2 regions of the Priestia sp. YIM B13490 genome follow, and region 2 is predicted to be linked to the other one. Evidence: riboswitches for the same ligand, from Rfam matches in the RefSeq annotation. Region 2 holds a riboswitch; the other holds the start of a gene.
What was found. A riboswitch is a leader RNA that binds a small molecule or an ion and turns the genes downstream of it on or off. The one in region 2 is predicted to bind S-adenosylmethionine.
Positions count from the first base shown of each region.

Region 1 (4,428 bases), on a different contig from region 2:
ACCAATGATAGCTAATTCACCAGGAACTGAAATACCCGCTTGTTCGCACTGAGCTTTTATTCCGATAGCTACTTGATCGTTTGTTACTAAAAGCGCCTGAGGCCGATTTTTCATCTGCACTAGTTTTTCCACCACTTTTTCACCATCTGTCACGTTCAAACAGCCTTGAAAAACCCATTCCGGATGATAAGGCTGATTTATTCTTTCTACATATTCTTTGTATGCTTGTTGCCGCTGTTGACTATTCGTACCCGTCATCCTTCCAATACAGTAGCCAATATCCGTATATCCTTTTTCTTTTAAATACATAAGCGCCTGCTTAAAAGCTGCATAATGATCAACGTAAACGGAGCGAATAGAACGATTCTGTACGTTTTCGCACACGGCTATCGGCCCGTACTGCTGATAATATTCAATCGTGCTCCAGCTGCTTGCTCTAGAACAAATAATCACTCCATCAACTTGCTTTGTTTTTAGCATATGAAGCGCTTCTTCTTCTTTTTTTACATCATAGTTCGTCTGACAAATAACAAGCTGATACTGCTTTTCTAACGCCTGAGATGCCACTCCTTCTAAAAGCAGACTAAAATACGGATGATTAATAAAAGGCAAGACGACGGCAATCATATTTGTTTTCCCTTTTGATAAGTGAACGGCATTAATGTTTTGTTCATAATTAAGTTCGTGAATAACCTGCTCTACCAGCCGGCGTTTTTCTTCTTTTACATACGGATGATGATTTAGCACCCGGGATACAGTCGAAACAGATACACCAGCTTTTTTTGCGATATCTCGGATATTTGTCATGTTTTCACCTTTTTCTCTTGCGCTGAAACGCGTTTCATACTTTATTCTCATTATAAAGTGAAACAGCAAGAAGCTAAACCCGTTACCATCGTGTTTTTACTCATTTACGTAAGGAGGTCATTTCATGGGTATTTTATTATTCATTTTATTATGCGGAATTGAAATTGGAGGAGCGGCTTATGCACTTAAACAGAACGAGACGCTTTGGAAGGAGTTAGATGATGAAAAGCCGACTGATTTTTTTAAACAGTAAAAAACCCTTAAAAAGAACATTCTTTTTAAGGGTTTGATATTACGCAGCTTCTTTAGATGACTTTGACTTTTTATTTAAACGAGGAAATCCAATTACAATTGCAATGATCCCGCAAACCGCTGTTAACATTGGGTAGAATGTAAATGGAATAATCTCAATCGGTGAAACTTTAGCAAATCCTGCTGCGAGAAGCATTTGTGCGCCGTAAGGGATAAGCCCTTGAACGCTGCATGAAAACAAGTCAAGCAGACTGGCTGATTTACGATTATCAATTGAATACTTATCAGAGATTTCTTTTGCTAACGGACCTGCCGTAATAATTGAAATCGTGTTATTAGCCGTTGCTAAATTTGTTAAACTTACCAGTCCAGCGATGCTGAATTCTCCGCCTTTTTTTGTTTGAATGCGTCGTGTTAATAAATTCAATAAGAACTGAATACCGCCATTATAGCGAATAAGCTCAACCATTCCGCCGATTAGCAGAGATAAAATAATTAACTCTGACATTCCGCCAATACCTTCTGTCACAGTTTTAGCAAGAGAAGAAAGCGTGTAGCTTCCGTCAGCTAATCCAATCACGCCGGCTAGCACAATTCCTCCGGTTAAAATGCTTAATACGTTTGCACCAAATATGGCAGCAACGAGTACGCCGACATAAGGCAAGATTTTAAACCAGCTAAAATCTTTAATTTCTACTGATGATGTATTGCCTAGCGTCATTACAAGCAATAAAATTACCGTAACAATCGCTGCAGGAAGGACAATAAAAAAGTTTACTTTTAATTTATCTGACATATTTGTTTTTTGCGTACGAACTGCTGCAATGGTTGTATCAGAAATTATCGATAAATTATCTCCAAACATTGCACCACCAATAACGGCAGCAATGGCCAATGTAATGGATACATGCGCTTGCTCACTGATTCCTACAGCAATAGGCCCTAGCGCAGCGATTGTTCCCATTGATGTTCCCATCGAAATGGAAATGAATGCGCCAATAACAAAGATTCCGACTACCACTAAGCTTTGCGGAAGCACAGAAAGCGCTAAGTTTACCGTTGAATCAACAGCTCCCATGCCTTTAGCAACTTGAGAAAAAGCACCTGCTAAAATAAAAATAAGCACCATAATAATGATATCAGGATGCCCTGCTCCTTTAGCAAAACGCTCCACTTTTACATTAAGTGAATCTTTGCGATTCATAGCCAGCGCCACGATGGCTGCAATGATAATGGCTACTAATACAGGCAGCTTATAAAAATCTCCCGTTATAATTCCTGATCCGACAAACAGGACTAAAAAGACGCCCAGCGGTAACAGCGCCCAGCCGTTTCCTTTTTGTTGTTCCATTCTTAACACCTCTTGTTTACGTAATAAAAAAAGACCTCTTCTTATTGATAAGAAGAGGTCTCTTATTTGTATCATAAGATTACCCTTCTCATCTTCCAAACGAAACATCGTCTGCTGGATTTGGCACCGCACTGCGTACAGCCAGTTGCCGAGACATCATAGGGCCAGTCCCTCCGTCTCTCTTGATAAGAAGTTTATAGTTGTTTTAAAAATAGTCTTTCACTACTGTAATCTCTTTTTATTTAATTGTCAAATGCTATTTTAGAAAAATATATAGTGCGAAAATTCTCACATCAATTAGCTACGTCTCGTTTTAAAAACGCTGCCCATGCCACGCCCATAAAGAAGACAAAATGAGCAACTAAGATGAAAATGGAAAATGGAATCGTCATGCCGTCAAATATCGTCTTCATTCCGTCCATATACTGCACAAAGTTTGTGTTGGCGAACAGTAAAAATTTTCCCCACCATAAACCAAACTGTGATACTAGTCCTGTTACTGCTTTCGCCCCGATACTTACGACAATAGCCAGACTGGAAGCAAGCGCGCTGTTTCTAAATAAAGACGACAGCATGAATGCAAATGTCATCATCATAAACGTTTCCATATACGCGCTGTCATACGTAAGCGTAATGTTTTTAAGCAGCTGCGCATCTCCTTCTAGACTGGTAAAGCCAAAGAACAATGCTCCCCATACAAACGAAAAAAGCAAATAGCTCAGTAAATAATACAAGCTAATTAAAATGAGGGTTATGTACTTGGATGCTAAAATCGTTGAACGTCTAGCAGGGCGAATTAAAAGAAGCTTAATGGTACCTGCTTCAAACTCTTTTGCAACCATTGACCCTCCAACAGCAAGCGCGAAAAATTGAACGAGAATCAGCATACCTGAACTAAATGACAGGAAGTTCAAAATGTTGTCTTCTGTTCCTGCACTGTTTGCTACTTTCTTCATTAAAAGAGCCATACAAAGAGTTAAAATACCGATTGTAATAAACGTGACTTTTGTACTTCTTTTATGAAACCATTTCATATGTTCATTTTGAATTAGCTTAAGCATGGTGCTCTCCTTCCGTAACGGACATAAACGAATCTTCAAGCGTCTCATACACAGGAGTGATTCGGTAGACTAAAATATCGCTGTCCACTAATTTTTTATTCACAGCTGGAATTTGTTCTTTTACAATCGTCACGTCGATACTATGTGATCTCATCGTTACTTCAAATTCTTGTGATAAAAGATCCGCTGCTTTTTGCGCATCAGACACTTCAAATTCTACGTACGTTCCTTGATCTTGACGATTTGGAGATAGATCTTGAATGGCTTTTAACTCACCGTCTTGAATAATGCCAACGCGGTCACATAGTGCTTCTACTTCTTTTAATAAGTGGCTCGCGATTAAGATCGAAATTCCTTCTTCCCTGCAGAGGGTTTGTAAATATGTACGAAATTCTCTCATTCCCGCTGGGTCTAGACCGTTTGTTGGTTCGTCTAGTAAAAGCAATGCAGGCTTATGTAAAATAGCTTGAGCTACTCCTAAACGCTGTCTCATCCCAAGAGAATACGTCTTCACTTTTGCATGAATGCTGTTTTCAAGCTTTACTAAAGCAATCACTTCATCCAAGCGTTCTGATGTGATCCCTTCATGCATATTCGCAAAGTGTTTTAAATTTTGATAGCCCGTCAGATAATCATAAAACTCAGGGTTTTCAATAATCGCTCCAATTGATTTCATAGCTGATGTAAACTGTTCTTTTAAAGGAAATCCATTGACGATAATTGTTCCCTCTGTTTCTTTGATGAGTCCTACGACGGTACGAATTAACGTTGTTTTTCCAGAGCCGTTCGGACCAAGCAATCCGAAAATCTCACCGCGCTCAACCGATAAGGATACATCATGCAAAATGGTTTTCTTCCCAATTACTTTACTGACATGATCTACTTGTAGCACTGTTTCTGTCATCATGTACATCCTTTCTTTAATTAGCAATACGCTTTCTATTGTTTCTCTTTTTT
Region 1 is NZ_JBHZOT010000003.1:398,425-402,852, reverse strand. Features, by position in the region: gene ACFX4R_RS11945 (LacI family DNA-binding transcriptional regulator) at 1-807, opposite strand, end outside; gene ACFX4R_RS11940 (hypothetical protein) at 932-1,060, shown strand; gene ACFX4R_RS11935 (Na+/H+ antiporter NhaC family protein) at 1,100-2,410, opposite strand; SAM riboswitch class I at 2,496-2,602, opposite strand; gene ACFX4R_RS11930 (ABC transporter permease) at 2,704-3,471, opposite strand; gene ACFX4R_RS11925 (ABC transporter ATP-binding protein) at 3,464-4,375, opposite strand.
Region 1: linked by a shared signal. The riboswitch ahead of ACFX4R_RS11935 (Na+/H+ antiporter NhaC family protein) and the one ahead of ACFX4R_RS19985 (phosphoadenylyl-sulfate reductase) in region 2 are both predicted to bind S-adenosylmethionine.

Region 2 (4,428 bases):
TTTGCAGAGCCCCAAGACGCAGACGCTTCATTTCCAGAAAAGTATATCAGCTTAGGAGAAGAGCTAATTAGAGAGGCAGAAAATGCGCTGCTTCAGTAATTGAAGGAACTATTCTTTTTTTAAACTCTCTAATTTTTTCACAAAAATATGTTCGTACATGACTTGACTAATCAACTCGTTTGTTTTAATCATTTCATTCACCCCCAAGTTTTGTGCATTTTGAATATGCTTTTTTGTTAAAAGTTCAACGATGCTGTAAATAGAAGGGTTCAATCCTTGCAGAGCGACTAACGTAACAATAGTATTCATGTCTGCATATTCTTCTGTCTTATGCTGATCGGCAGTAATCAGCACTTTTTTTGCGTACCGAGCGTTGGCAAGTTCTAATACTTCATAATGAGAGGGACTTCCTTTAATAAAATGAACGCGATCACAAATCATGGGATTTTTAGTCAGAGAGTCGTCGATAAGCACAATGTCTTCTTTATGAAATGCGTCGCGATAATACTCTAACACGAGTTTGGCGCGCTCATTCCACCCAACAACGATGAAGTGATCTTTTCCATAAAATTTTAAATTCCCTTCCAAATAAGCGCTCTCAGCAGAAACAGCAATTTTAGAAAGCGTGACAAAATAAGTAGTAATAAATCCCGTTCCGATCAGAACTAAAATAATTGCAGCTAACCTTCCAATCGTAGTGGTCGGAGCAAAATCACCGTACCCTATAGTAGAGATTGTAATAATAACCCACCAAATTCCTTCAAACACATTCCCGAACGTTTGCGGCTCTAGGAAATGTATAAGCATGCCAAAAAACAGAACAAGGCAGCCGATAATAAAAAGAAGCCGCACTAAAATAGAACGACGAAAAAGTCGAAATAATAGCCATTCCATCATAAAAAAACCTCCAGTGATTAGTCATAGCCACAGTATGACCATTTTTCACTGAAGGTATAAGATATCTTTATCTTTTTACTTCGTAATATTCAATCCATTCTTTGTCTGGACCGTAGAAAAATAAGTATCTTGCTCCATTTGGCAAAGTTACAATGTTTTCTTCCACAAATGAAACGCCTGCTGATTTTAAACGCTCAAACTCCTCTTCAATTCCGTCTACTGCCAGCGCAAAATGATGAACTTTACCTTCGTTAGGTAAGCTTGAGTTATACCCTTGAATTAACTCTACGATTACATTGCCTTCTAAACCTAGAAAAGCTAGCTTCAAAGACGGATCGGTATGTGGTAGTTTTTCGATGAGCTCTAATCCCACTTTTTGCGTATAGAACTCAATCGATTCTTCTATATCCTTTACTTGAACGCCTACATGTTCAAATTTTAAAATTGTCATATGCATCACCCGTATCTATAGTATGTAAAAACTATGAAATATATTAAAGAGAAAGGATATAGAAGTCAAGATAGGGCTGCTTATCAGGAAAGGGCTCTTAAATCATATTTTTGCTGGAGTGAATAGGGTAGAGGCTTCCATCAAGAGCAAACGAAATTTTGCCTGTTTCTTCAGATACAACTAAAATTAATGCATCCGATTTTTCCGACATTCCAATGGCTGCACGGTGACGTGTTCCCAATTTTTTGTTCGTTAAAATAATAGACGAAAGAGGTAAAACATTAGCAGCTGAAATAAGCTGATTATTTCTAATTAGGACGGCTCCGTCATGTAAGGGTGTCCCTGGATAGAACAGTGTCTCAACTAGCGTAGCGCTGACAGGAGCTTGAATAGGCATTCCTTTTTGAATAAGAGGGTCTACATTTTGTTCCCGTTCAATGACAATTAAAGCGCCGTGACGTTTCTCCGAAAGGTTATGAATAGCTAAAGACAGAGCAGCATATTCAAATGTATAAGGCGATAAATAATGGCGCAAGTAATAAGAGGCAGCCGTAGCTTGAACATCTTGAAATAACCTTCTCATCTCCTCAAAATCACATAGGATACAATGATCACTCGTGTCTAAATGTTTAATTAAATTAGAGGCTTCAGTTGAAATCTGCTGTAAATATGTTCGCACATTATTTTTAATTGTATCGTCTAATTGAAAAGGTTGTCTCTCCATCTTATATAGCTCCTATCTGTCAGTCAGTGTTATCTGTAATGTGTGCTAATGTGGGTGAATTATCCGTAAAGCTTATAAATCCCTTATTAATTTTATAGAGAGGTTTTGTGTTTTATTTAGCAAGAGAATATAAAAAGTTGGAGAAAAAAGAAAGCGTTTTATAAATTGATATGTTCACATTTGGGTTAAATTTACATATGTTGTTTTAAATAAAAGTATAGATATTTCTGTGAATTTAAAGTATAGTTTTCTTATCGGATATATGATTTTTAATGTTGACAAATATTCTAAATATGCTAAAATTTTTAAAAAATGCTTATCAAGAGTGGTGGAGGGATCTGGCCCGCTGAACCCCGGCAACCTGCTTAGCAAGGTGCTAATTCCAGCAAAGTGTGTATCATTTTGAAAGATAAGGTGAAAATTTATTGCCTACCCAGTCTTTCAATATGGAAGACTTTTTATTTTGATATAGCGCAAGCGATAATTTGAGGAGGGACACCAATGACTGTAACCCCCGACTTAAAACAAATTTTTGAGCATGTCGAAGCAAAGTAAGAATTAAATAGTTTCGCTGACTAGACACACTAGAGGCGGTTTTATCCAATTCTAGTGGGTAAAACCGTCTTTTTTTATTGGATAACGCGGATAACTAAGAATTGGAGTGAAGAAAATGGCAGACTTATATACGTACGAAAACTGGAGTGATACATTTCCAGAGTTCGACAGTGAAGATGAAACAAAAGGAGCCCTTTCAGCATTGCAGTGGGCGTATGATACCTACGGAGATTCAATTATTTACGCATCAAGCTTTGGTATCGAAGGAATCGTGTTAATTGATTTAATTTCAAAAGTGAAAAAAGATGCTGAAATTGTCTTTTTAGATACGGGCGTTCATTTTAAAGAAACATATGAAGTAATTGATGCAATTAAAGAACGCTTTCCTGATTTGCGTATTCATATGAAAAAACCGGATTTAACGCTTGCAGAACAAGCTGAGAAACATGGAGATGAGCTTTGGAAGAGTCAGCCTAACCTATGCTGTCAAATTCGAAAAATCATCCCGCTAAGGGAATCTCTTGCTCCTTATGATGCGTGGATTTCTGGTTTGAGACGCGAGCAGTCTGAATCTCGTGCCAACACGAATTATTTTAATAAAGATGAGAAATTCAAGAAAGTGAAAGTCTGCCCGTTAATTCATTGGTCCTGGAAAGAAGTTTGGCGCTATGTGTATAAGCATGATTTACCATATAACAAACTTCATGATCAAGGCTACCCAAGTATCGGCTGTGAGCCCTGTACCGCACCTGCCTACAATGTAGACGATTTACGTTCAGGAAGATGGGCAGGTACACAAAAAGTTGAATGCGGATTACACGAATCTTAAATACGAAAGAGCTGAATAAATGATGCTTTTATATGTTGCCTTTATCATTGCGCTTTTTTTTGCAATGAATATTGGGGCAAGCGGTGCAGCAGCAGCTATGGGCGTTTCATACGGCTCCGGTGCGATTAAAAAGAAAAGAGTAGCCCTGTTCATCTGTGCTGTAGGTATTGTGCTCGGAGCCATTATCGGAGGCGGCGAGGTGGTAAAAACCATCAGTTCAGGTATCATACCTGAAAAATTGCTGTCAGTAGAATTAGTTATTATCATTCTGGCTGCTGCAACGCTGTCACTCTTTTTCGCGAATTTAATTGGTATTCCTCTATCAACAAGTGAAGTAACGGTTGGTTCAGTTGTTGGAGTAGGCGTAGCTTATCAATCTCTGTATGTGGAAAAACTTTTAGTTGTCATGTCTTTTTGGATTATTGTTCCGCTGGTTTCATTTGTCATTGCTTTTTTGATTGGAAAAGTGATAAAACGCGGAGCGCATAAAAAAGAAGCAAAGGGAACGTGGAAAAGAGTTTTAACGATTTTAGTTATAGCGACGGGATTCTTTGAAGCCTTCTCAGCTGGAATGAATAACGTGGCAAATGCTGTCGGTCCTCTAGTAGGAGCTGGATTAATGGATGCCACAACGGGTGTCATAGCAGGAGGATTGGCAGTGGCGCTCGGAGCTCTTTTACTAGGAGGCCGAGTTATTGAAACAAACGGGAAAAAAATTACTCGCTATTCTGTAGGGGAAGGGTGCATTATCTCGGGTACTGGTGCTTCTCTTGTCACAGTCGCTTCACTGTTTGGTTTGCCAGTACCCCTTACACAGGTCACTACGTCTTCTATTATTGGAATAGGAGCAGCGAAAACGGGATTCACGAAAGAACAGCGCGAAGTTGTCATTCAAATGTTAAAGGTTTGGGTGGTCTCCCCTGTATTTTCACTCGTAATCTCATATGTTCTTGTGAAATTAGTACTTGAAAG
Region 2 is NZ_JBHZOT010000006.1:358,479-362,906, forward strand. Features, by position in the region: gene ACFX4R_RS19965 (YugN-like family protein) at 1-99, shown strand, start outside; gene ACFX4R_RS19970 (potassium channel family protein) at 109-897, opposite strand; gene ACFX4R_RS19975 (VOC family protein) at 965-1,348, opposite strand; gene cdaS (sporulation-specific diadenylate cyclase CdaS) at 1,446-2,072, opposite strand; SAM riboswitch class I at 2,386-2,488, shown strand; gene ACFX4R_RS19985 (phosphoadenylyl-sulfate reductase) at 2,743-3,456, shown strand; gene ACFX4R_RS19990 (sulfate permease) at 3,476-4,428, shown strand, end outside.